4 regions of the Geomicrobium sp. JCM 19037 genome follow, and region 1 is predicted to be linked to each of the others. Evidence: riboswitches for the same ligand, from Rfam matches in the RefSeq annotation. Region 1 holds a riboswitch; each other region holds the start of a gene.
The links. Region 1 has a riboswitch for S-adenosylmethionine ahead of JCM19037_RS02665 (methionine biosynthesis PLP-dependent protein). Riboswitches for the same ligand answer to the same signal wherever they lie in the genome.
Positions count from the first base shown of each region.

Region 2: linked by a shared signal. The riboswitch ahead of JCM19037_RS12110 (methionine ABC transporter ATP-binding protein) and the one ahead of JCM19037_RS02665 (methionine biosynthesis PLP-dependent protein) in region 1 are both predicted to bind S-adenosylmethionine.
Region 3: linked by a shared signal. The riboswitch ahead of metK (methionine adenosyltransferase) and the one ahead of JCM19037_RS02665 (methionine biosynthesis PLP-dependent protein) in region 1 are both predicted to bind S-adenosylmethionine.
Region 4: linked by a shared signal. The riboswitch ahead of JCM19037_RS11500 (methionine ABC transporter ATP-binding protein) and the one ahead of JCM19037_RS02665 (methionine biosynthesis PLP-dependent protein) in region 1 are both predicted to bind S-adenosylmethionine.

Region 1 covers NZ_BAWZ01000003.1:79,361-86,877, forward strand. The annotation lists gene JCM19037_RS02645 (Glu/Leu/Phe/Val dehydrogenase) at 1-367, shown strand, start outside; gene JCM19037_RS02650 (YpdA family putative bacillithiol disulfide reductase) at 380-1,372, shown strand; partial or broken gene JCM19037_RS02655 (asparaginase) at 1,384-2,357, shown strand; gene prsW (glutamic-type intramembrane protease PrsW) at 2,377-3,042, shown strand; gene JCM19037_RS25475 (hypothetical protein) at 3,055-3,219, shown strand; SAM riboswitch class I at 3,282-3,384, shown strand; gene JCM19037_RS02665 (methionine biosynthesis PLP-dependent protein) at 3,467-4,588, shown strand; partial or broken gene JCM19037_RS29815 (bifunctional homocysteine S-methyltransferase/methylenetetrahydrofolate reductase) at 4,599-6,439, shown strand; gene JCM19037_RS21895 (pullulanase-associated domain-containing protein) at 7,288-7,517, shown strand, end outside.
Region 2 covers NZ_BAWZ01000019.1:49,183-56,699, reverse strand. The annotation lists gene JCM19037_RS12125 (M20 family metallopeptidase) at 429-1,637, opposite strand; partial or broken gene JCM19037_RS12120 (MetQ/NlpA family ABC transporter substrate-binding protein) at 1,650-2,383, opposite strand; partial or broken gene JCM19037_RS12115 (methionine ABC transporter permease) at 2,538-3,216, opposite strand; gene JCM19037_RS12110 (methionine ABC transporter ATP-binding protein) at 3,217-4,236, opposite strand; SAM riboswitch class I at 4,392-4,497, opposite strand; gene JCM19037_RS12105 (FixH family protein) at 4,570-5,055, opposite strand; gene JCM19037_RS27315 (hypothetical protein) at 5,048-5,290, opposite strand; partial or broken gene JCM19037_RS12100 (PepSY-associated TM helix domain-containing protein) at 5,293-6,388, opposite strand; partial or broken gene JCM19037_RS12095 (response regulator transcription factor) at 6,701-7,383, shown strand; gene JCM19037_RS22880 (hypothetical protein) at 7,380-7,517, shown strand, end outside.
Region 3 covers NZ_BAWZ01000034.1:19,078-26,594, reverse strand. The annotation lists partial or broken gene pckA (phosphoenolpyruvate carboxykinase (ATP)) at 1-1,449, opposite strand, end outside; gene JCM19037_RS16860 (thiol-disulfide oxidoreductase DCC family protein) at 1,620-1,997, shown strand; SAM riboswitch class I at 2,080-2,193, shown strand; partial or broken gene metK (methionine adenosyltransferase) at 2,315-3,515, shown strand; gene JCM19037_RS16850 (IclR family transcriptional regulator) at 5,039-5,794, shown strand; gene JCM19037_RS16845 (tripartite tricarboxylate transporter substrate binding protein) at 5,878-6,864, shown strand; gene JCM19037_RS16840 (tripartite tricarboxylate transporter TctB family protein) at 6,883-7,314, shown strand; partial or broken gene JCM19037_RS16835 (tripartite tricarboxylate transporter permease) at 7,327-7,517, shown strand, end outside.
Region 4 covers NZ_BAWZ01000018.1:15,605-23,121, reverse strand. The annotation lists gene JCM19037_RS11515 (ABC transporter permease) at 1-723, shown strand, start outside; gene JCM19037_RS11510 (MetQ/NlpA family ABC transporter substrate-binding protein) at 924-1,823, opposite strand; partial or broken gene JCM19037_RS11505 (methionine ABC transporter permease) at 1,835-2,502, opposite strand; gene JCM19037_RS11500 (methionine ABC transporter ATP-binding protein) at 2,495-3,517, opposite strand; SAM riboswitch class I at 3,670-3,777, opposite strand; gene JCM19037_RS22805 (TetR/AcrR family transcriptional regulator) at 3,834-4,430, opposite strand; partial or broken gene JCM19037_RS11490 (MDR family MFS transporter) at 4,594-6,052, shown strand; gene JCM19037_RS11485 (nucleotidyltransferase family protein) at 6,729-7,286, opposite strand; gene JCM19037_RS11480 (flotillin family protein) at 7,363-7,517, opposite strand, start outside.

The sequences.
Region 1 (7,517 bases):
TCATAAAGACACGATGACGGAAAAAGCCGTCTCCAGTATACAAGCAAAAGTGATTGTTGAAACAGCAAAACAAACGTTAAACAACGAGGCAACAGAGATCTTAAGGAAAAATGGCAAACTGATTGTGCCTGAAATTCTATCTGGTCTTGGGAATCTCGCTCTTTCTGCTTTGGAACAACAGCAAGACTATAAAAAAGAGACGTTTACAGAAGATGAAGTGAACGAACGTCTGAAAGCGTCCATGAAACATGCCTTTATGAATACGTATCATCTATCAAATACCGAGCAAATCAACATGCGCGAAGCAGCATATATGATCGGGATCAGAAAGCACGCAGATGCTTTTGTACATCGAGGATGGTCATAAGGAAGTGACAGTTTGAAACGAGAAAAAGTGATTATTGTCGGCGCAGGTCCATGCGGGCTTGCTGCCGCCATTCGTTTACAAGAAAAAGGTGTAGAAGCGCGAGTGATTGAGAAAGATAATATCGTCTCTTCCATTTTTCGTTATCCAACACACCAAACGTTCTTTAGCACGGCTAGAAAGTTAGAAATTGGTGACGTTCCTTTTTATTCGACAAACCAAAAGCCGAAACGCAATGAGGCACTCGTCTACTATCGTGAAGTTGTAGAGCGTAAGCGTGTGTCCGTCAATCGATATGAATCCGTGCAGTCTGTTGAACCTTTTGATGATGGAACTTTTCATGTGAAAACGAGAAAACAAAAAGGTGAGTATTGCGAGTATCATGCCGATTATGTCATTATTGCGACCGGATATTACGATCATCCAAATGCATTAGGGGTGGCGGGAGAAGAGCTCTCTCATGTGTATCACTATTTTAAAGAAGCACACCCGTATCAAGGTCAGCAAGTGGTTGTCATTGGTGGCAAGAATTCAGCCGTCGATGCAGCGATGGAGTTGGAAAAGGCAGGCGCTCAAGTGACGGTTATTTATCGTGGCGCGAATTATTCACCTAAAGTAAAACCGTGGATTCTTCCGCAATTCACATCACTCGTGAACAATGGTCATATTCAAATGGTTTTTGAAGCAAATATTACCGAAATTACACAAGACGTCGTCCGTTATGTCACAACAGACGATGAGGAGCATGACCTTCCTGCAGACTTTGTGTTTGCCATGATTGGCTACCACCCTGACCATGCGTTTTTAGAAGAGATGGGTGTAAGAATGGATGCGACGTCTGGACGACCGTTTTATAAACCTGATTCCATGGAAACAAACGTCAAAAACTTATTCATTGCTGGGGTCATAGCCGCTGGCAACAACGCAAATGAAATTTTTATTGAAACAGGCAGACATCACGGAGATGCGATTGCTGAAGTCATCGCACATCGAGAAATCAGCCAATGAGAGGTGAGTAGATGCAATCCATTGCACTCGTAACAACGGGGGGGACAATTGCCAGTAAAGAAACGAAAGAAGGCAAGTTAGTCGCTGGGGAGCTAGACGGTGAAGAGTTAGTCGCTTCATTGGATGCTCCTTTTGACGTTTCTTTAGAGATTTGTTCCGCTGTGTCCAAGCCGTCCATTCACTTAACATTTACAGACTTGTGGAACGTAAGAGAAGTGGTGATGGACTATTGTAAAGATCCAAGTATTACCGGTGTGGTCGTCACGTCAGGAACAGATACGTTAGAAGAAGTTGCTTACTTCTTAGAGTTAACGTTACCGGTGTCTAAACCTGTCGTCGTCACTGGCTCACAACGTGGGCCTGAACAAGTCGGTAGCGACGCTTCTGTGAATTTAAGAAATGCGGTCATTACCGCATCTGACGCCAGAGTAAAAGAGTTAGGTGTAGTGGTTATCTTTAATGAGAGAATGTTCTCTGCTAAATATGTTAGAAAAGAACATGCAAGTAATGTTCAAGGTTTTAATGCTTTTGGTTACGGGTATTTTGGAATTGTTGATAATGATCAAGCGCACATCTTCCAAAAACCACTCGTGCGTGAGGTTATTATTTCTGAGCCGCGGTTTACTCCGAAAAAGGAGTTTCACGTTGAAATTTTGAAAGTTCATCTAGGTGCTTCTGCCGAAGTGTTACAGTTCATGCTTGACTCATCGAGCATCGATGGGATCGTAATTGAGGGCTCGGACGAGGTCAAGTACCAAAAGCGTACATGCCGCTCATACGTAACGCCAAAAAACCGATCGTGATTACGACGAGTGCAGAAGAAGGAGAAGTATACCCTTCATACGATTATGAAGGTAGTACGTATGACTTGTTGAATCAAGGTGTGATTCTTGGCAAAGACTATAGTAGTAAGAAAGCAAAAGTAAAGTTATACGTGCTCTTATCAGCAGAACTAATGAACCTTCAATCGGCATTCGACCAATAAATACGTAAAGGAAGTAGACATGAATGTTGTGGCGCTCATTTCTGTTGGATCTGCTCCTGCCTTGGCATTGCTCACGTATTTTTACTTAAGAAATGAATATGGAAGCGCTGGGTGGAGAGATGTTATTCGGGCATTTATTATCGGAATGCTCATCGTGTTTCCGATAATGGTCATACAATTTGCGCTGACAGAAGAAGGTTTGTTAACATCTAGATTGGCAGAGACATTTCTAAAATCAGCGTTGCTGGAAGAATTCTTTAAATGGTTTTTCTTGATTTTTACGGTCTATAAGTTTGGACAATTCACTGTGAAATTCGATGGAATTGTTTATGCTGTCGCACTTTCATTAGGATTCGCGACGCTGGAGAATATATTTTATCTTATAGGTCAAGGCCCTGACGCGGTTATAGGAAGAGCGCTATTCCCAGTGAGTGGACATGCACTTTTCGGTGTGATTATGGGTTATTATTTAGGTTCTGCCCGTTATCAAGTACGGGGTCAAAGGAAGAAATGGCTCATGTATAGCTTGATTCTTCCCGTCGTCTTTCACGGTATCTTTAATCTAGTACTCACTTATTCCAACAATTGGATGCCGTTTGTCCTCATTCCGTTTATGATTTTTTTATGGTGGTTAGGCTTAAGTAAGGTAAAAAAAGCAAATGAAAACAGTAAACAGTCAGTTTAAGGAGGGAGCTTCATGACGACAGATGCGAGGTATCGAATCGTCATCCGCTGTCCGAAGTGTGGAGAAAAGTATATTCTGCGCGGAAGGCAGAAGAATGACGGTGAATATGAGACAGGATTCAAACGATGTGTATGCGGAAATGAAGAAGAGCTCGTCATTGAAGCATCACCAGAATAGAAATATACTTGCAACCTGCTTCTGAATAAGGTATCGTAACACTACAACTAAATGAACAAGGAATCTTATCGTGAGAGACTGAGGGATAGGCCTAAGAAGTCTCAGCAACCAGCTCAAGGAGTCAGGTGCTAATTCCTACTGGCATGATATGCCGAGAGATAAGAAGAAACATCGAAACGATCGTGTCTTCTTCATACTCTGAAGAGGGCATTTTTTATCTTTGGTTCACGTAGAGAGGGTGATTTGAATGGCAAAGGGATATTCACAAGAAACGAAGCTCGTTCAGACAGGAAACCGAAGAGATGAAACGACCGGAGCGGTTAATGCCCCGATTTATATGAGCACTGCGTACCGTCATTCTGGTGTTGGGGAGTCTACAGGGTATGATTACGCTCGAACGAAAAACCCAACACGAGACGTTCTTGAAGAAGCGATTGCTGATTTGGAAATGGGATCGAGAGGTTTTGCTTGTAGTTCCGGAATGGCGGCAATTCAAACGGTTCTTTCATTGTTTGAACAAGGGGATGAAATTATTGCGTCCCTCGATCTATATGGAGGGACATATCGTTTGTTCCAACAGTTTTGGCCAAAGTGGGGCGTGAACATTCAATACGTTGACCCTAGAAACCTAGAATTACTCGAAGAAGCGATTACAGATAACACGCGGGCACTGTTCATTGAGACACCGACGAATCCGCAAATGCAGGAAGCGGATATTCAGCAAATTCAAGCGATTGCTAAAAGAAATAACGTTCTATTGATTGTTGACAATACGTTTTATACCCCGCTATTGCAAAAACCTTTAGAAGAAGGTGCAGATATTGTCATTCATAGCGCGACCAAGTATTTGGGCGGACATAATGATCTCGTAGCAGGATTAATTGCAGTGAAAGACCCAGCGATTGGGGAGAAATTGTTCGACATCCAAAATGGGATCGGAATGACGCTTGGGGCTTTTGACTGTTGGCTGCTCGTACGAGGAATGAAAACATTGTCATTACGTATGAAGAAACATGAAGAGAATGCGAAAGAAGTGGCTGTGTATCTAGACGAACACCCACTCGTGAAAGAAGTCCTTTATCCTGGCAAAGGTGGGATGTTATCGTTTCGTGTTACAAACCCAGAGCTCGTTGACCCACTTTTACGAAATCTATCACTCATTACGTTTGCTGAAAGCCTCGGTGGGGTGGAAAGTTTAATGACTTACCCGTCATCTCAAACCCATGCCGATGTTCCAGAGCACGTCCGATTAGAAATTGGCATCGATGAAACACTTATGAGAATGTCTTGTGGAATTGAAAGTGCAAACGACCTTACTAATGATCTTCGTTATGCTTTTGAAGAAGCGGCGAAACTCGTGAATGTATAGGAGGCTCATGGTGAAATTTATTGAAGCTTTACAAAAGACAATCATTATTGGTGATGGTGCAATGGGAACCCTTCTTTACAGCCAAGATATTACCGGATCAATTGAACAGGCGAACCTTTATGCAGCGGAACAAGTATACGAAGCCCACTTGGAATATGTAAAAGCAGGCGCCAATCTTATTCAGGCGAATACATATGCTGCGAATCGCTTAAAGTTGAAGAATTACGGGCTAGAGTCACAAGTTACTCGAATTAATGAAGCCGGTGTGGAACTTGCAAAACGAGCAGCGGCACATTCTGACGGAACGTATGTAGCCGGTACGATTGGCGGTATTCGGGATGGTCGGTCAAGTGAGTGGACCGATGAAGAAATTGATGACGCAATTTTAGAACAAACAAAGGCACTATTAGCGAGTTCACCCGACGTCATGCTACTTGAAACGTACTATGATTTGCACGAGCTTATTCGTGCCATCCGGCTCATTAAAGAGCAAGATGCATCCATCCCGATTGTTGCCAATGTGTCCTTAGGAGATGTGGGTGTGCTGCACGGAGGCATTTTGCTTCAAGATGCTTTGCAAAGGTTGCAAAGTGAAGGTGCAGATGTTGTCGGTTTGAATTGCAGAATGGGCCTGCTCAAACGATTACATCCATTAAAGAGAGTGATATTCCGACGGATTTATTGTTGTCTGCCTATCCAAATGCAAGCTTACCAGGCATCCGAGATGGAAGGCTTGTCTATCAATCCAACCCAAATTATTTCAAAAGTCAGGCAGTGTCCTTTAGAAATTTAGGCGTAAATCTCATCGGAGGTTGTTGCGGAACGACACCCGAACATATTCGTGCGTTAAAAGATCAGCTTAAAGGTAAAGAGCCGATCAAACGACAAACGTCAAATAACCATTATGTTCGTTCAAAACGACTGGAATCAAAAGATCACCCTGTTTCGAATCAAAAGGTACCGAGCGTCATTGTTGAACTTGATCCACCGAAGTCTTTATCGAAATTGGACATATTTGTGGACGGCGCAAAAGCTTTAACCGAAGCAGGTGCGGATACAATTACACTCGCAGATAATTCGTTAGCGACATCGAGAGTGGACAATGTCGCTAGTGCTACACTTATTAAACAAAGAACGAGTGCGAGCCCACTTGTTCACATTGCTTGCCGGGACCGAAATCTCATCGGCATGCAATCTCACCTTCTTGGCTTGCATGCACTCGGCATTACCGATGTGCTAGCAATCACTGGAGATCCAACGAAAGTGGGTGATTTCCCTGGAGCATCATCGGTGTATGACCTCACGTCATTTGATCTGATCTCTATGCTAAAAGAAATGAACGAAGGGTTTTCCCATTCTGGTCGTTCACTCGGTGTGAAAACAAATTTCCGAGTTGGAACCGCATTTAATCCAAACGTCTCTTCGATGGAAAAAGCCGTTAAACGATTAGATAAGAAGATCAAACTAGGTGCGGACTTTGTCATGACACAACCGGTCTATGACGTAGATACACTATATGCATTGAAAAAAGCAACTGCACATATTAACGTGCCAATTTATGTTGGCATTATGCCGCTCATTAATAGTCGCAATGCAGAATTTCTTCACAATGAAGTGCCTGGAATTACCCTTACGAAACAAGTGAGAGAACGTATGCAGTCTTGTGGTCAAGATGTGCAACGAGGGGAAGAAGAAGGGTTACAAATTGCGAAAGAGTTGCAACAACATAGCTTATCGTTATTTGAACGTGTATATCTCGTTACCCCATTTTTGCGCTATCATATTACGGCTTCCCTCGTTCAAGACGCAAAGGCACAATTATCTAAGCAACAATTAAACACGCTTCATTAAGTTGTCCGTTTGTTGTAGACGAACTTCAGCAGATGAAGAGCCGTCCCCCGTTTTTCGGGGCGGTTTGTTATGTATATAGCAAAATACGTTATATAGAATGAACTTACCATTTTCCTGATTGCAAAGTTTGTTGTTGTTTTCCACTGCAGGCGCATGGTCGTACTCCAGCGCACAAGTGCAACATCGGTGGTCAAAGTACGCATATCGTGTTTTCTTGACACTCCCAATCATAAGAGCAACACGGTTCGCGTTTTTGCCTACTGGTCACGGTGTGGAAAGACGCCCAAATGCCCCATATATTCATTTTTGTGACATTTGGGAAAGAAAAATCATCATTTTGTACGTGGATGTGCACATAAACGAAGTCAACGGTCACAAATCGCGATATATGGGACCGTTGAGGACCGAAAGTACTCGGTTAGAAGGCTGGATTGTCACATACGTGCCAGACCATCACACACTTGCGCCAGGTGGTTCCCATCGGTCACACCTTTTTGCAATTCAGCAAACGGCTTCTGTGTTTTCCACAACCCTTGGAGTAAAGAACAACGATCGACATCGAAGTGAGATGAACTTCAACAGACGATTGGTAGGCGTTTGCCTGCAAAGACAGATCTCGGTCATCGAATTTAGTGAAATTTTTTTCGTTCAACTCATATAGCACACTAGGTTCAAGCAGGAAAGTTATGAATAGGTCTTTTGTACTTCGTGATTTATAGGAATATTGTTTGTTTTATATGAATGTGAGATTTACACGAACAAATAAGGTATGATTTAATTGAAAGCGCTTACTACATGTTTGTGTTTTTGTGCAACCGGTTACATTATTTGAAGAGGAGGAAGGGTTAATGAGCCATTTTACAAGGAGAAATACGTTTGCAAGCTTTATGATTTTTCTGTTGCTTGTGTCGACGGTGCAATCGTTGTTCACCGCTTATCCGGCAAGTGTTGGAGCAGAACAACCGGTAAACGACCACCACGTCGTCCAGTTAACGTACGACCGTACTGATAACAACTATGATGATTGGGACGTCTGGGTATGGGGGACAGGGGTGCAAGATGATCAGATTGAATTTTC
Region 2 (7,517 bases), on a different contig from region 1:
GTAATGATTACGTTTTATAGATTACCCGTATTTTTTTTTACTGTCAACCTTTTAATTTAAAAAAGTGACCGCGGTTAGCGATCACGGAGGAGGGTACATTAGTGAAACGATTCATCAAGTAAGGCGCGGGGATGTTGTCGAATGCGTGCACTTCCGTGTCGAATGCGTGCACTCTCCCCTCCTCGACCTCACAACGTCGCCCCCTACAACAAAGGACTGCCCCGTCGGAGCAGCCCTAGCCGTTATCTTCTTTCTGAGTCATCTTGGTATGCAGCTTTTACAATACGGTTAATCTCACCGAGCTTATCTTTGAACATTGAACGAGCGCGGTGGGTTTTCGGTTTGGACATTCTCCGTGCGATAAATATCACCCCTGTTCATTATCATGAACGACAGAAGAAACATTTATGCAAAGAATTGTAGGGGTTTTATATGCTTAATGGCTCACTTTGCTTGCTTCGAGACGCTTCGAAAGCTCGTTTGATATTTACTAATCGCTCTGAATCTAGGAACAACTCTAATCCAATAAGCGCGAGCCCTACACCGCCATCGATGACCGCTTGGTCTCCTTTCGGCGAACTAGCCGCTTCGGCGAATTCCCTTGTATGACCGACAAGGTTATCGCCGATCTTAATATGAGGATGGATTGTAGGAAGAACTTGACTCACATTGCCTGTGTCCGTTGATCCAGCTGCTTGAGACGGTGTCTTTTCTACATCGTGACCAAGTTCTGTGAAAATGTCATAAAATAATTCGTTAAATGGATCGTTAGGTAGCAGTTCATCGATAGCGTTTTGGAATTCAGTAATTTCAAGGTCGGCCCCACTCATGAATCCGGCACCTTCAGCGATGCGATCAACTTTCTTCCTTACTTCATTTAGATCATGCCTTGAAGCCGCCCGCAGGAAAAACCGAGCTCGAGCGTAGTCGGGGACAACATTTGGCGCTTTTCCTCCATCAGGAATAACACCGTGAATTCGAATATCGTCTGCTAAATGCTCGCGCAATGCGTTTATACCATTAAATAATTGAATCACACTATCGAGGGCATTAATTCCCTTTTCAGGTGTTGCAGATGCATGAGCCGTTCGTCCGTGGAAATGATAATCAACAGGATCAACCGCTAGAGAATGACCAGACACGCGCGTCTCTTTGCCCGGATGAATCATAATTGCGGCATCGCCATCATCAAAGTACCCTCGATTAACAAAACTTGCTTTTGCACTGCCGTTATCTCCACCTTCTTCTGCAGGCGTTCCAGCAACAGCCACCGTACCTCCAATTTCTTCAATAATTTGCCCTAGAAGAATGGCTGCCAATACGCTCGTCGTCCCGATGATATTATGGCCACAAGCATGCCCGATTTCTGGCAACGCATCGTACTCGGCAAGAAAGTATACGGTTGGACCTGGTTTTTCAGATGACTTTTTTGCAATAAATCCAGTCGAGTGTCCCGCAATGTTTCGTTGGACGGAGAACCCTTCACGTTCTAATTGCTCAGATAATCGTGCAGATGCATACACTTCTTCATTTCCTAATTCCGGACGTGCATGAATTTGCTGACTAATGGTAATAAAGGTTTGTTGGTGCGCTTTTGCGTAATCGGTAATGGTTTGTTTTAACGCTTCTCTCGTCATCGTAATGACCTCCTATTTTGGGTAATTGAGCAATTCTTCGACTGAAATAAATGTCGGAATACTTGCACCTTCATACTCGTCTAAAATAAATTGTTCAACTTCTTCGCTTTGGTAAATGTCGATAATCTTTTGCAACGCTGGATCATCAGCATTGTCCTCACGTGCAGCGATAATATTGATATAAGGCGTAGCCGTCTCATCTTCAATGGCAATGGCATCATCAGGAGGCTTAAACCTGCATCTACAGCGATTCCGTTGTTAATAATTGCGGCATCAATGTCTGCCATGATGCGAGGCGCATTCGCCGGTTGAACAGGTGTGAGTGTTAGGTTTAAAGGATTCTCTTTAATGTCATCAAGCCCACTCGTTACCCCGAAATCGTCTTCTAGCTCTAATAGCCCGGCTTCTTCGAGAAGCATAAGATTTCTCGCTTGATTGGTCACTTCATTGGCTATGGCAATTTCAGCCCCTTCTGGGATGTCTTCCACGCGCTCATACTCGTCGCTGTACAAGCCTAAAGGAGCGAGCACAGTCGCTGCAATGGCTTCTAAATGATCAAACCCATGCTCTTCTTTAAAGTTGTCAAAGTAAGAAACGGTTTGAAAAGCATTGGCGTCAATCTCCTCTTCAGCAAGTGCGATATTCGGTTGCACATAATCACTAAAACGAATTAAATCAATCTCAATGCCTTCCTCTTCAGCAAGTTCAGCAATATAGTCCCACTGCGGCGTGTCGGTCCCGCTCACGCCAATCTTTACTGTTAACGGGTCATCAGGCTAAACGCTCCTGCCTCTGTTTGTGATTGTTCATCATCGCCACACGCAACGAGTGCCGCTGCAGTAAGTGTTACCCCTACGAATTTCAATTGTTTTCTCATTATGACATTCTCCTCTATCTGTTTTATCTTCTTCTTGCTTTTCTCGAAAAATAATTACCTGATGTTTGTACCGCTTGAACAATTAGGACGAGCAGAACGACAGTGATGAGCATCGTCATATTATCAAACCGCTGATACCGTATGTGAGCGCAACGTCGCCAATTCCTCCAGCTCCGATCGCACCAGCATCGCAGTCGCCCCAACGAGACCAATGGTTACCGTCGTAATCGTAAGGATGAGCGAGCCCATCGCTTCAGGTAAGATAAACTTTGTAATCACCTGTACTTTTGAAGCCCCCATCGCATCTGCCGCCTCCAATATTCCAGGTTCAACTTCAAGCAATGAGTTCTCGACGAGTCTGGCAACATACGGTGCCGCATAGGCAACAAGGGGCACAATGGCTGCCGTCGTTCCGACCGACGTACCAACAATGGCACGAGTTATCGGAATAATTGCAACGAGTAAAATAATAAATGGAATCGAACGCAACACATTAATGACTGGATTTAAAAGGTTAAAAATGAATGGTGATGAAAGGATATGCCCATCTCTTGTGACAACGAGAATCACGCCTAACACCGCGCCAATTAGAACCGAAAATACGAGAGAGATGCTTACCATATACAATGTTTCATATAAAGCATCCAGTAGTTGAGCGGTCGTAATATTCGGCTGAATTGCAGACGGTAGCATTTCTAACATTTATGCCACCTCCTTTAGGGAAAGGTCGTTTTCGTATACAAAGTCAATGGCCTGCTCGATCGCTTGTTCTTCTCCTTGGATTTGAATGACGAGATGTCCAAAAGGCACTTGTTGTATTTCGGTAATATTGCCGTACAGTACATTCACATCAACTCCGAACTTCTTTACCATCTGCGATAAAATCGGTTCACTCGATGACGAACCAATAAACTCAATCTGAATCACTTTGGAATGCTCATCTTGCGTCTTCACAGTTTCCATAACGCGACTCGGGATGTCGGCTTGAAATACTGACTTTACAAACTTCTTCGTCGTTTCTTCTTGCGGTTTAGAGAAAACATCGATAACAGAACCACTCTCAACAATCTCGCCATCGTCCATGACCGAAACCCGATCACAAATTTGTTGAATGACCGACATTTCATGCGTGATGAGTAGCACAGTAATTTGATATTGTTTATTAATTTCTTTAATGAGCTGCAAAATCGAATTTGTCGTCTCCGGGTCGAGTGCGGATGTTGCTTCATCACACAACAGGATCGATGGGTTTGAAGCAAGCGCACGAGCAATACCCACTCGTTGCTTTTGTCCACCTGATAACTGTTCTGGAAAATGATGTTTATGATGCTCCAAACCAACAAACTGGAGCAACTCTTCTACACGCTCTGTTATTTCCTTGTTCGACTTCTTCTGTAAGGTTAGCGGCATCGCAATGTTCTGAAACACCGTCCGGGATTGCAACAAATTAAAATGTTGAAAGATCATGCCAATGTTTTGTTTTTGGTTTTGAAGTTCTTTCCCCGATTTCTGACTCAAGTCAATATCATCTACGAGCACGCGCCCCGATGTTGGACGCTCAATAAGGTTCACACAACGAATGAGCGTGCTTTTCCCTGCCCCACTCAAGCCGATAACACCATGTATTTCTCCTTTATCAATCGTGACATTCACGTTTTTCAACGCATGAATTGCACCTGTTTTTGTTTCGTATATTTTCGATACGTCTTCAAATGTAATCATCTACATTCCCCTCTAACGACAAATTCTTATTTAACATATAAATTTACTTAGTTTTAACGATAAAAATCTCTTCAACCGTATCCTTTTGGAAACGAAAAATCCTCCCTTCTTAAAATAAGAAGAGAGGATGGTTGGTCTTTATCCCGTTTAGGCTCTTCTTATCTTCGCAGCATACATGCTACAGGAATTGGCACAGTGCTTAAGAGTAAGCCTGTTGCCGAGGTTTCAAAGGGCCAGTCCCTCCACCTCTCTGGATAAGAAATATTTAGTTATGAATTTTCTTTTATTATATAGAAAAAATTTCTTTTGTCAACTGCCTTTTAAATTTTTTATCTAGTGATGAGCGCTATGATCTTCATTTCCCGATTCCTCTGATCCATTTTCCATTAACAAAAGTACTTCCTCTTGATAGAGACGACCGACGGCAAAATATTTTTTCGGTCGTAGCTTTTGGTCATTGATTTCTACGACGGCCTCCGCGTAATAGAGGCCTTCCCGAGAGACTTCTACTTCTGTTTCATACACGCCCATCGTATGGTGGAAAAGCTCGTACTCATCTGCTTCTTCTTCCCCTGCTAATACCGGCCAAATGCGGATACCGACATGTTCTGCATCAACAACAGGAATGTAGTCTGCTGTCACTTGAACAGAGAGCCGTTGCTGTTCGTTTGCGGTGACAATCTCATTTGTCATCATATCTACAACGAGTCTTGCCCTGTCATTGTAGTCATCATGATTGTTGGCGTCCACGAACCGTTCCACCATTGAACAACCCGACAACATTACTAGTAGGAAGCCCACGATCATTCCTCTACGCATGGTGTTCCTCCTCTTGAACATTGAGCCATGTTCGCAACGTTTTGCTCTTTCGAATGATGTAGCGATCAATGAGATAAACGACGACAAGAGACAAACCAACAAGTGGGAAGATGACGGCAAAGATGAGGAGAATCGTTAATATTCCTCTCGCTTCGGTAATTCGGATTGATCTCGGTGCACCAGAATGGGTCGTTGGCTTCCTGCGTTTCCATAACCAAAACCCACTTATAATCATGACTACCATCCTACGCAAACGAGCAGTCCGGCTATCTGATTCCAAAACCCAAATTGTAATCCTTTATGAATCGTAATGCCAAGCGCCATCGCTTTACCTATCGTTCCATAATCATCGTATCGGTAATCGGCCAAAACCGCGCCGTTATATTGATCGATATGAACGGTTGCTTCATCTTGAGCTCGGTGCGGGAAGACAGAAAGTGTGAAAACCCCTTCTTGTCCACTTGGATAGAAGACATCATATGTCGGATGAATATCGAGCTGTTTTGCCACCCTCGTCACTTCGGTAATGGATACTTGTTCAAATCCTGCAATATATTGTGATTCTGGTACAGGCAGGTTTTCTGCAGCCCAACTCACATCAGCTACATCTTCAGATATGACTTCAGATTCAGGAGCAGAACCAACCCATATTGAAGGTGGATACCCTGCACCTGTGCTCGTCACTAGTTGTTGAACCCCATTCCCCCAAAAGCCGGTCCACAATAAGCCAGTGACGAGTAAGAAAATCATCTCCGGAAAGCCAAAATGCTGGCACCGCGTGAAAATCACGAATGAGTGTGCGTTTACCTTTTCTAAAGCGGGGAACGATCACTCCTTGAACTTTATTTTTTTTACGAGGAAACCATAAGTACAGGCCACTCACAATCATAATAATTGTCCAACAAGCGACGAGTTCGACAATTCGATCCCCGGTTGTACCTGCCATAAGTTCACTATGTAAGTCAGCCAACCGATCCATCACACGATCGCGATCTTGCAACGTACCGAGAATCGACCCCGTATAAGGATTGACAAACACCGTTAACGACTCACCCGCTTCATCAACAATTCCTACTTCAGCAGAGCGATTGGCATCTTCCCCAGGCCGATATCTAACCACTTCTCCGCCGTGTTCATCCGCTGCAATTTCTACTTGCTCCTCAGGTGGTAGCGTCTCTCCAGACGCTTCTACTTCGTAATAATCAGCATAGATTGCAGCTTCAATATCCCATTTAAAAAGATAAATTCCCCCTGTAATCGCTAGTACGAGTAAAAAAGGAACCAATAGTAGACCTGCATATAAATGCCAGCGCCATATTACTTGCACATTCATCTGTTTTGATTTTTTTGCCATCGGTACGCTCCCCTCATCTACCTCTTTTGTAAAGATTATTCGTTGTTCTGCGATGTAGTGGCCTAACGGTTTTGATAGCGTTTGCCTTCCATAGAGACCCCTACCGCATGTATATCCATCCTAAATAAGCGTTGTGAAGTCTATGTGAAATCTTCAATTCTGGCTTTTATGCCACACAATTTCTTCACAAATCGTGCGTACACTACAAGTAGAAACATTTACTAACTCATCACGTTGTACAATCTAGTGAAAAATTAGCTATAATGCAGTTGAAAAGAGAAGGAGGCTACCATGAGTGAACGAAAGACGATTCTCGTCGTAGACGATGAGGAGCCATTATTAAAACTCGTAACTTCAGTATTAATATCAAACGGATACAACGTCGAACGTGCAACGAATGGTTTGGCTGCCCTTAAAAAACTTCGCACGTCGTCGATCCATCTTGTCATTATGGATGTAATGATGCCGGGTATGGACGGCTTTGAACTGTGCCAAGAAGTTAGACACCGATCAGACATTCCGATCATTATGCTTACCGCTCGTGGGGAGCAAGAAGAACGAGTACGGGGGCTTCAATTAGGTGCGGATGACTATATTGTCAAACCGTTTGGCCTAGACGAACTCGTAGCTAGAATTCACGCAGTTCTTCGACGTTTAGGTCATCAAAACGAGCGGACGCTCATTAAAGTGGACAACCTTGTTATTGATGTCGAGTCACGAACCGTTACGAATGACAAAGCGCATATTTCCTTGTCAAAGAAAGAATTTGATCTGTTAGTATTTCTTGCCGAACACCTGCGCAAGTATTTTCTCGAGACCACCTTCACGAATTGCTTTGGGATAAGGATATGACAGAGGGGAATTTGCGAACAGTAGATACACACATAAAAACATTACGAATAAAACTACAATCCGCGAAACATTTAATACAGACCGTTTGGGGAGTGGGTTACAAATTTCAAAAGGAAACATGAATAAACGCCACCACTCATTGCGAACACGCATCTGGATAACGCTCATTGCTGTATTCCTTATGTTAGCGCTACTCAGCGTATACGTCGCCTCGTACTTATATGAACGGCTATATGTCGACGAACAAATTCAATCA
Region 3 (7,517 bases), on a different contig from region 1:
TCCATGTAGATTTTGGTTGCAACACTTCATCCGGTACACCAGGTACACGGGTAGGAATATGCAGTCCGAAAAACGGATCAGCAGTCGTATCAACGTGGTCAAGCTCCCCTTCAAGCGCAGCTTGCACCATCGCTCTTGTAAAGCTAAGTGGAATTCGTTCGCTCACTCCATAGCCGCCTGCATTCCAGCCAGTGTTAACGAGAAATACATTCACATCATGCTGATCAATCTTCTCACCGAGCATTTCCGCATAAACAGAAGCATGTCGTGGCAAGAATGGTGCACCGAAACAGCTTGAGAAAGTCGCTTCAGGTTCTGTAACGCCACGCTCTGTACCCGCAAGCTTACTCGTATATCCACTTAAAAAATGGTACATCGCTTGCTCTTTTGTAAGTTTACTAATTGGAGGAAGAACACCAAAAGCATCAGCTGTTAAGAATACAATTGTATTTGGGTGACCTGCCATACTTTGTGGAAGCATGTTCTGGATGTGTTCCAACGGGTAAGCAGCTCTTGTATTCTCCGTGTAATATCCATCGTCATAGTCTGGCTCACGACTTTCATCATCTAAGACGACGTTTTCGAGAACAGCCCCGAATCGAATGGCGTCATAAATGTCAGGTTCTTTATCCTTTGAGAGGTTGATCGTTTTCGCGTAGCAACCTCCTTCGATATTGAACACGCCGTTTTCTGACCAGCCGTGCTCATCGTCACCGATAAGAAAACGTGTACGGTCTGCGGATAGCGTCGTTTTTCCTGTTCCAGATAACCCGAAAAATAAAGCGACGTCACCTTCTTTACCCGTGTTTGCAGAACAGTGCATCGGCAATACATCTTGAGCAGGCAACAAGAAGTTCATAATTGAGAAAATGGACTTCTTCATCTCACCGGCATATTCTGTTCCGCCAATGAGGACAATGCGCTCTTCAAATGAAATGTGAACGAACGCTTCAGAACGTGTTCCGTCTTCGGCTGGGTCTGCTTTAAACCCAGGGCAGATACGATCGTAAAACCGTTCTCTTCCTCCGCTGGCGTTTCCCCTTGTTCAGGACGAATAAACAATTGACGGGCAAATAAATTATGCCAAGCAAACTCATTGATCACACGCAGGGGCAGACGATAATCTTTATCTTTTCCGGCATAGCCGTGTGTCACAAACAACGCTTCTTGTTGCCCTAAATAGTGAACAACTTTACGATATAAAGAAGAGAACACATCTTTTTCTACAGGGGTATTTACGACACCCCAATCAATGTCTTCATGTATAGTCGGTTCATCAACGATAAATTTGTCTTTCGGGGATCGACCCGTATACAAACCAGTGGTTGCTGCAAACGCTCCAGACTTCGTTAGCACACCTTCGTTGCGTGAGAGCGCTCTTTCTACTAATCTGGACTCAGGAAGGTCCTGTTCAACGTGTTCCCCTTTTAATAAATGTTGGAGGCAGATTCAAAAGATACGGTACTCATATTGGCAAAATCCTTTCTCACATTGTTCACGATACGAAAGTGTGAATTTGAAATTAGTATAACACATTTTAACTTATAGTCTATACTATTTTTCAATTTCACAAATGTGCCATGATTATTGTGTAAAAAACAAGATAGGAGCGATTTTGGATGAAAGCATGTGTTGTGTTTTATGATAGCCATTGTTCACTTTGTCAAAACACGAAGGAGAAGTTGCAAAAATATGCCACATTTCGCCAAGTTAAATGGGTGTCTACGCGCGAAGAAAACTTAGAAAAACACTATCCTTTTGCACGATACGCCGATTTTGAACGAGAGATGTACGTACTCGTTGATGATACGTATGTGTACGGAGGGTATGATGGTGTCATTCGGCTTTTACGTTTGCACCCGCTGCTTCGCACGCCGTTATACTTTGGGTCCAAAACTCCAATACGACCCATCGGCAAAAAGCTATATGAAAAAATTGCGGCGAATCGGCCGATGATTGGCAGTACATGTAAGGATGGACTTTGTAAAATTAGCTAAATTCTTATAAATGGTATAACACAATAAAAGAAGCCATCTCGTTTGCAATTCTTCTATATAACCTTTATATTATTCAAGTAGGCTTTTATCAGGAGAAGGTGGAGGGGCAGGCCCGATGAAACCCAGCAACCACTTGCCGAGTGCAGGAATGGTGCCAACCTGGCAAAACACGACTTTGTGTTCTGCAAGATAAGAGGCGAAAGGTGAAATGTAATGCTCCTTCCTCACAGGTGAAGGGGCTTTTTCATGTTCAAACGGCACGAATTAAGGATCTACACATATAGAGTAAGTAGGAATTGTTTGAGGAGGAAACAAACATGGAAGCAAATGGCCGGAGGCTTTTTACATCTGAATCAGTGACAGAAGGGCATCCAGATAAGATATGTGATCAAGTATCTGATGCAATTTTGGATGAAATTCTCACCCATGATCCGAATGCCGGGTTGCATGTGAAACTGTAGCGAATACGGGACTTATTCTTGTGACAGGGGAAATTACGACGACCACATACGTCGATATTCAGAAGATCGTACGAGAAACGTTGAGTGAGATTGGCTACACGAGGGCAAAATATGGTCTAGACGCAGAGACTTGTGCAATTATTACTGCCATTGATGAACAATCCCCAGACATCGCTCAAGGTGTTAATGCAGCGTTAGAAGCACGCGAAGGCGTTATGACCGACAAAGAGATTGATGAAATTGGTGCGGGAGATCAAGGGTTAATGTTTGGTTATGCAGATAATGAAACTCCAGAGTATATGCCAATGCCGATTTCGCTTTCTCACCGTCTTGCAAGACAACTAACGAAAGTACGAAAAGATGGCGTCTTGGATTACTTGCGCCCAGACGGAAAAACACAAGTGACGATTGAATATGACGACAATCATGAACCAGTACGCGTTGATACGATCGTTATTTCGACCCAGCATCATCCTGAAGTGACCCTCGAACAAATTGAAAAGGATGTTAAAGCAGAAGTCATCGGTCCGGTTGTACCAGAAAAATGGATCGACAGCAAAACAAAATACTTTATTAATCCGACAGGGCGGTTTGTCATCGGTGGTCCACAAGGTGATGCTGGCCTAACTGGACGAAAGATTATTGTCGATACGTATGGTGGTTTTGCTCGTCACGGTGGTGGTGCTTTTTCTGGTAAAGACCCAACAAAAGTTGATCGCTCTGGCTCTTATGCCGCGCGGTATGTCGCAAAGAACCTCGTTGCCGCTGGACTTGCCGACAAATGTGAAGTACAACTTGCGTATGCAATTGGCGTTGCCAAACCTGTATCCATCTCCATCAATACATTTGGTACCGGAAAGGTGTCGGAGAGCGTTTTACTCGAACTCGTTGACCGTCACTTTGACTTGCGACCGGCTGGCTCATTCGCATGCTCAATTTGAGAACACCGATCTACAAGCAAACAGCTGCATACGGTCATTTCGGAAGAACAGACGTTGATCTTCCGTGGGAACGTACTGATAAAGCAGATCAGCTAAAAGCAGAATCAGGAATCTAAACAAAAAGCTCAGCCAGTGGCTGGGCTTTTTTATATGAATGTAGGCTAGAAACAAAGTAGTCATGCCATTTATACAAGATCGTTTACCCTCTGATGGAGAAATTCTTATACTATATATTCACGTTATAAAAATAACACAGCGCGTCACGTTCATTTCCCGATTGAGCCATGCTAGCCGGAACTCCTGACACCCGAGTATACGAAAAAAGTTGCGTGTACATTCCAGTTCAACCAAGGTTGCCATCGTGTTTGTGAGCAAAAACTACTCGTTGTATAACATTTGGGTATTTTTAAGATGTCGGTGATCTAGATCACCCCCGGAACGATCTAGATCGTGTTAAAACGCTGGTTTTTTCCAGATACTGGTCGATCTAGATCGTTTTCATGATGATCTATATAAGTTGAACTTAAGAAATTCATTGAATCGGATGACTGAGATCGGTCTTTGCGGTTGAGTGTTTGCATATTGCGTGTTGAAATTCATCTCGTTGCACTTCGACAGCTTCGTTGTCGATCGTTGTTCGTCACTGCAAGGGTTAGGGGCAACACGAAAAACGTTTGCCGAAGGGTGAAAAGTCCTCACCGAGGCCCACCACCTCGCACAAGCATGTGATGACCGGTCACGTATGTGACAATCCAGCCTCAAACCGGGCACTTTCGGCATGCAACTGTCACAAATTGCACGATTTGTGACAGTTGACACCGTTTATGTGCGAATTCACGTTTAAAATCATGGTTTTTCTTTCTCAAATGTCACAAATATGAAGATATGGGGCATTTGGACTTTTTTCCACACACCGTAGCCAGGAGCAGCATCGAACCGATGTCGCCCTTGTGCTACGAAGACGTCGGCGCGAACCGCACCGAACCGAGTCCGATTTGGCCTCGGCCCCGCTGGGGCCGACAGGTTGCTTGCTTATGGGCATTGAATCTGCGCTCCAGTTGGAACAAACTGCGCAGGAGTTTAGCTGAATGAGCGCCAAAATTGGTAAACTAGGCAAACTTACGCGCAAAATGGCACCCAGCATCGCGCTACCCCTCCAACCTAACAACCAACAGCGTTAATCAGGAAAATCTTCATTCTATATAGGTCGCTTCAAAACAACACAGTTCACCTCATAATGGACGATCTATGAACGTTCATTTTCTAAATCAAACTTCAACCTTGTTTTATGCACATAAACTTCCAGAGCACAAGCGATCCGCCAGCATTGGAAATCAATAAGTAGTAGCATTTCATTTTAAACAAAGTACGTTGATTGGTCATTGCGGCATTTCGTCACCGCCGATTAGATTACATGGCGATGCAAAATAAATGAACTCGTTTAATTTGGGAATTTATGCTAAGTGGTACATGCCTTAACCCTTTACCTACAAAGAAAGAAGAAAAACTCTGCAAGCCACTAAGAATGGAATCGTCAAAAAACAATGTCGAATTTTGTTGACACCGCTTTCACCTAGGGCTATAATTCGTTTTAGAAAAAGTGAAACAGCGTTCCTTAATGAAGAACAGGAGGGGGATGATGATACAATCAATCGACCGAGCCTTGCGCGTATTAGATTTGTTGAAAGATCATCATTTTGGACTTGGTGTTACTGAATTATCCCATCGTTTAGGGGTGGCAAAAAGTACAGTGCACCGCATTCTCAGTAGTATGGAAGATCATGGTTACGTAAGGCAAGAACCGAATAATGGTAATTATCGGTTAGGTTTAAAATTTTTAGAAATGCAACAATATGTTCTAAAACAAATGGAAATTACGGCGATTGCGAGGCCGTTTCTAGATGATTTGAGTAGAGAAGCAAATGAGATTGTCCATCTCGTTGAACAACAAGACTTTGAAGTTGTTTACTTGGATAAAGTAGAACATCATTCGAATACGATTCGAATCTATTCAAGGATCGGGCGTCGGGCACCTATGCATTGTACCGGTGTAGGGAAAGTATTATTATCACATCTAACCGATTCGAAATTGGAACACTATTTCCAAAATGTGACGAGTCGAAAGAAATTCACAGAGCATACATTAACGACAAAAATAGAGATAAAAGATGCCATTACACGTATTAAAGATTTGGGATATAGCGTAGATAACGAAGAACACGAACGAGGCATTCGGTGTGTAGCAGCGCCCGTTTTTAATCATCTTGGAGAGGTCAATCATGGTGTGAGTGTTACAGGTCCGTTGGACCGTATGGATGATCAAAGACTCGAAGAAGTGATTGGATTATTAACAGCGACGTGCGGGAGAATATCGAAAGAATTAGGATACCAATAGATTTCTTTATCTCATTTAAGAAGAACAGCGTTCCGCAATAAGGAACAAAGGTGCAGTGAAACAGAATATAGGGGGAAGTTTTAATGAAAAAATATTTTCTAAGTTTAGGAATGCTTGTGCCAGTATTAGGTCTTGTAGCATGTGGCGGGGACGATTCAACAGATGCGAACGGCGAAGATGCTGCGGCTAATTTCCCAAGTAGTTCAATGGAAGTTATTGTTCCTTATGCTGAGGGTGGCGGAACAGATTTGGTAGCAAGAGCTTTTGCAGATTATTTGCAAGATGAAATTGGTGAGTCTGTCAGTGTGTCAAACCGTGAAGGTGGCGGTGGTGCAGTAGGTATGCAAGCAGGTGCAAACAGTACTGCGGACGGGCATTCAATGACACTCGTGACGGTCGAATTGTTAACGCTTCCTCATAGTGGATTAGCGGACTTAAATTATGAAGAAGATTTTAAACCTGTCGCTCTTCTTAATGAAGACTCAGCTGCTATCACTGTGCAAGCGGATTCTGAATACGAAACGATTGACGACTTTATTGAAGCGGTAGAGTCTGGTGAGAATTTGCAAATCGGTAACTCTGGAACAGGTGCGATCTGGCATTTGGCAGCTTCAGCATTAGAGCAAGAAATCGATGGTTCTTTTAACCATGTGCCGTTTGAAGGAGCTGCTCCAGCAGTGAACAACTTATTAGGTGGGCATATTGATGCCGTTAGTGTGAGTCCAGCTGAAGTGATTAACCAAGTGGAAAGCGGAGATTTACGCGTCCTTGCTGTTATGGCGGACGAGCGTGTGGACGCTCTACCAGATGTGCCGACATTAAGCGAATCTGGAATTGATCTGTCTATTGGTACGTGGAGAGGGATTACAGTGCCTGCAGACACGCCTGATGAGGTTGTTGACGTCCTCGCTGACGCTGCAGCAGCTACAGCCGAAAATGAAGAGTTTATCGAGCGAATTGATACGCTGCAACTCGGATATCGTTATGAAGATCCAGCAGGATTTACAGAGTTGATGAACGACCAAAATTCATTATTTGAAGAATTGATTCCTTCCTTAGATTTAGATTAATAGAAGGGGACGAGCCGGATGCAAAAACTTCATGCTAACCACGTGATTAGCCTATTATTACTCGTGTTTGCAGTCGCTGCTTTTATTATGGCTCAAAGTTTCAACTCATCGAGCGGGACCGCACCAGGTCCCGCCTTTTTCCCACAAGTTTTGAGTGTGTTGTTACTTGTGCTTGCCATTATTTTAGCCTTTCAAACACCCGCCAAGTCAAATAGCAAAATGAACATAAATGTTGTTCTTATTATGATAATATTTGGTGTCTATGTGTTTCTAGTTCAACCGATCGGGTTTGTTGTCTCTACTCTGTTGTTTACCGTCGGTTATTTACTTATTCTCGGTGAACGTCGTTGGTATTTTATCGTCCCAGCAGCAATTTTGTTGCCAGTTACGGTTTCATATGCATTTGAACAATTGTTAAATGTTCCTATTCCTCATGGGGTGCTTTATTAAGGAGGGTTTTAGATGAACCTGTGGGAAGGCTTTCTCGGTTTAGCAGATCCCATGATTCTGATATTATTAATTACAGGGGTTTTGCTAGGTGTAATCATCGGTTCATTGCCAGGCTTGACGGCTACAATGGGTGTTGCTTTATTCTTACCTGTAACGTTTGGTATGGAAGCTATACCAGGGTTATTGTTGTTAGTTGGGATTTA
Region 4 (7,517 bases), on a different contig from region 1:
TCACGTACACTTTTACGAATTAAGCATGTTCCGGAGCAAATGTTCGACGTAACGCTATTTCCGATTATCTTCTTACTCATGTTCACCTACTTGTTTGGCGGGGCAATCGCCGGTTCAACGACCGAGTATTTGCAATTTCTGTTGCCCGGTATTCTCGTCATGACTGTTGCTCAAATTACGATGTATACAGGTTTAGATCTAAATAATGATATTCGAAAAGGAATTTTTGACCGCTTCCGCACCTTGCCAATCTGGCTGCCATCCGCTTTGATTGGTGCGCTGCTCGTTGACGTTGTGAGATACACATTAGCTTCTCTCATTATGATTGGTCTCGGTCTCATCTTAGGATTTCGACCGGAAGGGGGCGTATCCGGCGTATTGGTTGCTCTCGTCCTCATCCTATTCTTCTCATTCAGCTTATCATGGCTATGGACAACGCTCGGTCTTATTATGCGCTCAGACAAATCGTTAATGATGGTTAGCATGATGATTCTGTTTCCACTAACATTTGTAAGTAACGTTTTCGTAGATCCAGACACGCTGCCAGGATGGCTTCAAGGTTTTGTAGAGGTAAACCCCATCTCCGTTTTAGCAAATGCCGTACGGAGTTGGATGCATGGAACTGGGACCTTTGAACAGATTGGCCTCGTTCTCCTGACATCGGCAATTTTCATCGTAATCTTCGCACCTTTAACGATGTATTTATACCGCAACAAAAAGTAAGAAAAACCTCAACAATATCAAAGAGGTATATTTGGGCGTTAACCCACATAATTGCTACTAGTGAGACAAAAAGCAACCACTGATCGAGCCAAAACAAGCACGGCTTAGATTCTATTGGCAGGCACCTTGCTATGCCTATACACAACCTAAGGACGACACAACAAAACCCCTCCAAGCTGCCAAGCTTGGAGGGGTTCTCATTATTCAGCCGGAAGGACGGCACCTTCATACTGATCTTCAATAAATTGTTTCACATCATCAGATTGCAAAACGTCCACGAGTGTTTGAATGTTCTCGTCCTCTTGATTTTCAGCTTTCACAGCGATCACATTCACATACGGGTTATCTTCACCACTCTCGACGACAATGGAGTCATCGACAGGGTTTAGGTCGTTATCAATGGCGTAGTTAGAGTTAATGAACACGACGTCGCCCTCACCGACATCGAACGCTTGTGGAAGTAAAGCGGCTTCGTACGACGGATCAAAGTCAAAGTTATTCGGGTTTTCGTCAATATCATCAATCGTTGCATAGATTGGATCGATGCCATCAGCAATGGTAATTAATCCTTCGGCTTCAAACAAGCTTAATACGCGGCCGTGGTCAGCGACAGAGTCGCTCATAATAACATGTGCGTCTTCAGGAAGGTCTGCCAATGATCCGTACTCTTGGCTGTATCCCCCCATCGGTTCGATATGAACACCACCGACGTTCTCAAAATCGTATCCGTGTTCTTCAATTTGACTCTCTAAATACGGAATGTGTTGGAAGTAGTTGGCATCCAACTCGTCAAGGTCAAGGGCTTGGTTTGGCATTACATAGTCATTGAATGTCTGGATTTGTAATTCAATGCCTTCTTCTTCTAGTAGGTCTGTGGCGTATTCTAGAATTTCTGCATGAGGAACGTTTGATGCACCGACAACGAGTGACTGTGTTTCGCCATCTTGGGCTGCTTCATCATCGCCTTCATCCCCAGTTTCTTCCGTCTCTTCTGGTGCATCTCCTGCTGATTCGTCTGTTCCTTCTTCATCAGAAGTGCCACATGCCGTTAAGGCTAACGTTAACGATCCTGCTGCAATTGCGGTGTAAAACTTTTTCATCAAACTCTCCCCTATCTTTTATCTAATTTTCTAGTTAGAACGTCTCCAATACCTTGAAAGATGAAGACGATAACGAGTGTGATAATCGTTGCAATAAACGTTATTTCAGGGTTATTTCTTTGGAAACCATCTCGAAACGCAAGATCCCCTAAACCACCAGCACCGATCACTCCGGCCATCGCTGTATAACCAACAAGTGCGATGGATGTGACGGTAATCCCTGAGACGAGCGCTGGCATTGATTCTGGGAGTAACACTTTGAATATAATCTGGAACTGGTTACTGCCCATTGATCTTGCAGCTTCAATAACCCCTTTATCTACTTCACGCAAACCAATCTCAACGAGCCTTGCGTAAAAGGGAGCGGCTCCAATAATCAATGCCGGTAGTGCAGCTTGTGGCCCGAGCATCGTGTTGAGTACTGCAACCGTAAACGGTATGAGTAAGATAATTAAAATGATAAAAGGAATGGAACGAAACACATTGACAAACGCAGCGACAATCCAATTAATGATAGGGTTCGCCCATATCTGTTTCTTTGATGTCAAAAATAGCAATAAACCAAGGGCAATGCGAGAATAAATGTAAAGAAAATAGCGATGACGCTCATGTAAACTGTTTCCCACGTGGCATCGAGCATATTATCCCAATTGACATTACTGAGGAATTCATCACCCATCATTCATCACCTCCGCCTGAACATGGTGCTTTTCAATATAGGCAAGTGCTTCTGTTACTGCGTCAGAGGTTCCTTCAAGGGAGATAAACAATGAACCATAACTCCCATCTTTCGTGCGTGCGATGTTCCCTTGTAAAATATTCACGTCAACGTTTACGTTGCGAATGAGATCAGACACAACAGGCTTCTCCGTTTCGTCACCTACAAAAGTCAACTTCACGACTGTACCTTTTTCATCGTGCAATTGATCCTCAATCACTTCTAATGAACCATCGGTTTCTGTAATTTGCTTCACGAACGCTTGAGTAATTTCTTTCTTAGGGTGTTTGAACACATCAAGCACTCCTCCTTGCTCGACGACTTCTCCATCTTCCATGACGGCAACTCGCCCACAAATCTTGTGAATGACGTGCATTTCATGAGTGATGAGCACAATCGTCAATCCTAGCTTCTGATTGATTTCATAAAGAAGCTCGAGAATCGAAGACGTCGTTTTTGGATCAAGTGCAGATGTCGCTTCATCGCATAGCAATACTTTTGGGTCATTCGCAAGTGCTCTAGCAATGCCAACGCGTTGCTTTTGTCCGCCACTCAGTTGCGAAGGGTATGCACCGCCTCGACCGTCCAAGCCGACAAGCGAAATGAGTTCGTCCACTCGTTCATTTCGTTTCTTTTTTGGTACACCGGCAATTTCTAGCGGGTACGCAATGTTTTCCCGAACCGTCCGCGACCAGAGGAGATTAAAGTGTTGAAAAATCATGCTAATCTCTTGCCTCGCCTTTCGTAGCGCACGTCCTTTTAAATTCAGCATGTCGTAATCGGCAATTTTCACCGTTCCCGATGAAGGCGCCTCTAAAAGGTTAAGAAGGCGTATAAGTGTACTTTTTCCAGCACCACTATAACCGATTATGCCAAAGATCTCTCCTGATTCTATCGTTAAGTTCACGTCTTTTACTGCATGAATGTGTGCATCTTTCGTCACAAAAGACTTTGACACATTGTTCATTTGAATCAATTGATGCACCCCCTATCCATTCTATTCCAAGTATCCTTACCTATTCACTATATTTTAAGTTCGAAAAAAATAAACAAGCATACGTTTCGTTTGGATAAAACAAAAATAACCTTTTTGCTAGAAGATGAGCAGAAAGGTTAATCGTACGTTCCATCTCATCTCCCAAGGCATTTGCAACCTTGCAGGAATTGGCACCATTGCAATTGCTTGCCGGTTGCCGGGTTTCACAGGGCCAGTCCCTCCACCACTCCAGATAAGGATATTTAGTTGATGTTTGAATCTTAGCACCCTCACACCGATGTTGTCAACTATTCTTTCAATGGCATAATTTAGGCAAAATCAACTCATCAATAATCTGATAAATATAATTCGCATCAATCGTTTTCTTCGTCACGATCGTACGGTAATGAATCATTGAAGGTCCGATATCTGCGATTAAATCTAACTGTTCCAGCGTAAGTGCTGGATTAGGGTACATGTAAGGGTCGAGTATTGCGAAGAAAGCAAGCCGAAACTTGTGATAATACCCTTGCTGTAACCCAAGTTCTAATTCTTGATTTTGTGAAGCTGCACTTCCAATCGCTGCATACGCACGTTGAATCGATTCATCTTCGATTCGAAAGCTAGACGCCATTAGATGAAACAATTGATCCCGTAAATCATTAAATTGCTCCACTTCTTGTAAGATCTCTTCAAACGGCTTCACGTCTGAAATGGCCTGAATAACGAGATGTGTCTTTGACGTCCACCTTCGATAGATCGTCGCTTTTCCTACGCCTGCGTGCTGAGCAATACGGTCCATCGATACACGTTCATATCCGTGTTCTCCAATGAGCTCTAGTGCCGACTGCATGATGATGCGATCCCGACTCTTGTCCAAAGGGCGTCCCTTCTTCTTTTCAATCGCACTCATGACAAGCCTCCTTCTTCCTATAGTCATTTCATCGTATCACCAGGATATACAGAGTGCAAATTTACGAAACGAAACTGTTTCGAAACGATTGCGTTTCGTAAATAATCATGGTACGATTCATCTTGCTGATTCAAGCCATATATATTTTTTAGGAGGGACGGCTATGGCACATGCACCAACAACTGCTGAAATAAAGGAAGACTTATCGAATGTAAAACCGATACCGATATTAGCCGTTCTTCTTTCAGGCGCCTTTGTTGCGATCCTGAATGAAACGATTCTTAACGTGGCTTTACAAGCATTATGGGAGACTTGGGCGTGAACTCAAGTACAGCTCAATGGCTCGTGACTAGCTATATGCTCGTCATCGGAATCTTAATTCCAATTTCTGCATATTTCATTCAACGATTCACAACGAGACAACTATTTATTACGGCGATGACACTGTTTACGCTCGGTACAATTGTCGCCGGTTTTAGCCCAACCTTTGCCTTCCTTCTTATAGGACGTATTGTGCAAGCGGTCGGGACCGCGATCATGATTCCGTTACTCATGAATGTCATTCTTGCTGTCATTCCCCAAGAAAGGCGTGGGGCAGCAATGGGTATGATGGGACTTGTCATCATGTTTGCTCCAGCAATCGGGCCTACTGTCTCTGGGTTTATTATTGAAGGATTATCGTGGCGCTGGATCTTCTTTCTTGTGATTCCAATCGCCCTATTTTCTCTAGTGTTCGGTTACTTCGTCTTGAAGAACGTCACGAAAACCTCAAAGCCAAAACTTGATCTCTTTTCATTCTTATTGTCTACGATCGGCTTTGGAGGAATTGTGTACGGATTTAGCACCGCTGGTAAAGGCGATTCCTCACTTGCAGACCCAATTGTCATCGCCTCGCTTGCTGCAGGGTTTATCGGGCTGGCCGCATTCGCATTCCGCCAGATAAAAATGAAAGATCCGCTTCTGGATTTACGTGTATTCCGCTACCCGATGTTTGCTTTTGGTTTAATTATTGTCATGCTCGTCATGATGACGATGTTTGCACTCATGCTCGTTCTGCCGATTTATATGCAATCTGCGTTACTGTTCACAGCCATTGCTACCGGACTCATTATGTTACCTGGTGGGATTATAAACGGGGCGATGTCTCCGATCATGGGCGAATCTTTGATAAGGTTGGTCCGCGCCCAATCATTATTCCTGGAGCCATTTTACTCGTCATCACCGTATTCACGTATCGATTCTCCACCCCAGGTGTAGACGAGTGGATACTTGCGATTCAGCACATTTTTGTGATGGTTTCTGTCGCGATGATTATGATGCCTGCGCAAACGAACGGACTTAACCACTTACCACGGCATTTGTATCCGCACGGTACGGCGATCTTTAATACACTCATGCAAGTTTCTGGTGCGATTGGTGCTGCCATCTTTATTTCTATTATGGAAACAGGCAGAAGTAATGCGCTCTCAGGCATTGAAGATCCGACTGCTGCACAGCAAATTGAAGCACTCACAATCGGTGCTCAACAAAGCTTCTCATTCGGGTTTATCTTTGCGATTATTGCTCTCGTCATTGCGTTATTTATTCGTTCAAAAAAACCGAAAACGACAGAAAGTGAATAGTAAAACGCAAACACCCCTATATTGGGCGTGTTTGCGTTTTTTGCTTTGATATCTGCTGAGGGACAATATCCGTGAGATCTTTGGCGCTGAAAAATGCATCTCACTCTCTAAACTACTCGTCAAAGTGAACCAGCGGGTCCAGCTCGAGTGGGGATTTCAAGAACATGAAGCATTGCAATCGCAAATTATCCCATCATATACCCTTATCTATGGAATTTTCTATATATATCAAGCTAAACACTGTTACACGTATTTTAACTCCTCTTTTTCAGTGAACTGCTTACGACCTGTGGGGTCTCGTCTCGGTCCTTTTTCCACAAGCGTGATCTCCTTTCGTTCCAATCAACGATACTGAAAAAGCGACAGTGTTAACTAAGTTTGCTAAGTAATGACCATGAACGCTATTCATACACTTTGAATGTCAATGGCAGTCATAGAAACCATTCATTGCTACGTCTATAGTGTACGATTATCTTTGATGATGTTGAACTTTAAAGCTCTATCGGTTGGTTTACCATAGGTTTATGAAGAAATTCTTTCGTTCAACTTACATAGATTATGTCCACACGCGTACGAAAAACAAATCTGACACCGATTTATGCAGCTACCCTTAAAATCTCATTAAAAATTACTTACATTTATAATGTGTATATTCCTTGATCAACCTACTCGCCTCTTATCTTTCTACACGCACTTGTGGCCAACGCTTGTCCCATTTTTTATGTTTGACCCGATGATTGTAAGCCGACTGCACGCTGGGGTGTTCTTTTGCCATCGGTGTTGGTTTTATTACACAGTTGACCAAGTCAGAGATGCCATGAGGGGCAGCGAGCTCAATTGCGCCAGCATTTGTCATTCTCACCATAACGGCAGTAGCGGTTTCAGGATATTGGCTGACAGCATCGAGCGATGATTCATATGGGTCTGTACCGTTAAGCGTATGCATACGCGCTTGATTTTTGACAGACCAAGGGACATCCGGACAGGCGGTGTGCAGTTTCTGTTCGATCTGCTTTTCAAACGACTCCGTGACGTGATCGGGATCATAATAAATGACATCCACATCGTCCGTCTCTGTTCTTTTTGAGAATTGGTGCAAATGATCCCACACTTTTGCTCGAACAAAGCCTGCACTGATCCAACAATCAGGTAAGTTTAGCTTTCGGACTGTGCGTAAACATTTCACCATATATTCATCTTGACTAATAAGTTGTTCAATATCCTCTTTCTTCATTACACATTTCTCCATTCTCGAAAGCTCATAACAATGCCCGTGTTAAGAACAAACCTCAACACGGGCATGAGACTTTCTAGTCGTTTTTGTCACGGTCATAAAAGGATTCAAGGTTTTCTTCTGCTGATGTGGAATACGTGTCTTCTGACGCTTCCGGTTCGGACGACTCTTCTGCTTTCGCATCGGCTTCTGCCGCAGTTTCGTCTTTAGCTGCAGCAAACTGAGGTTGAC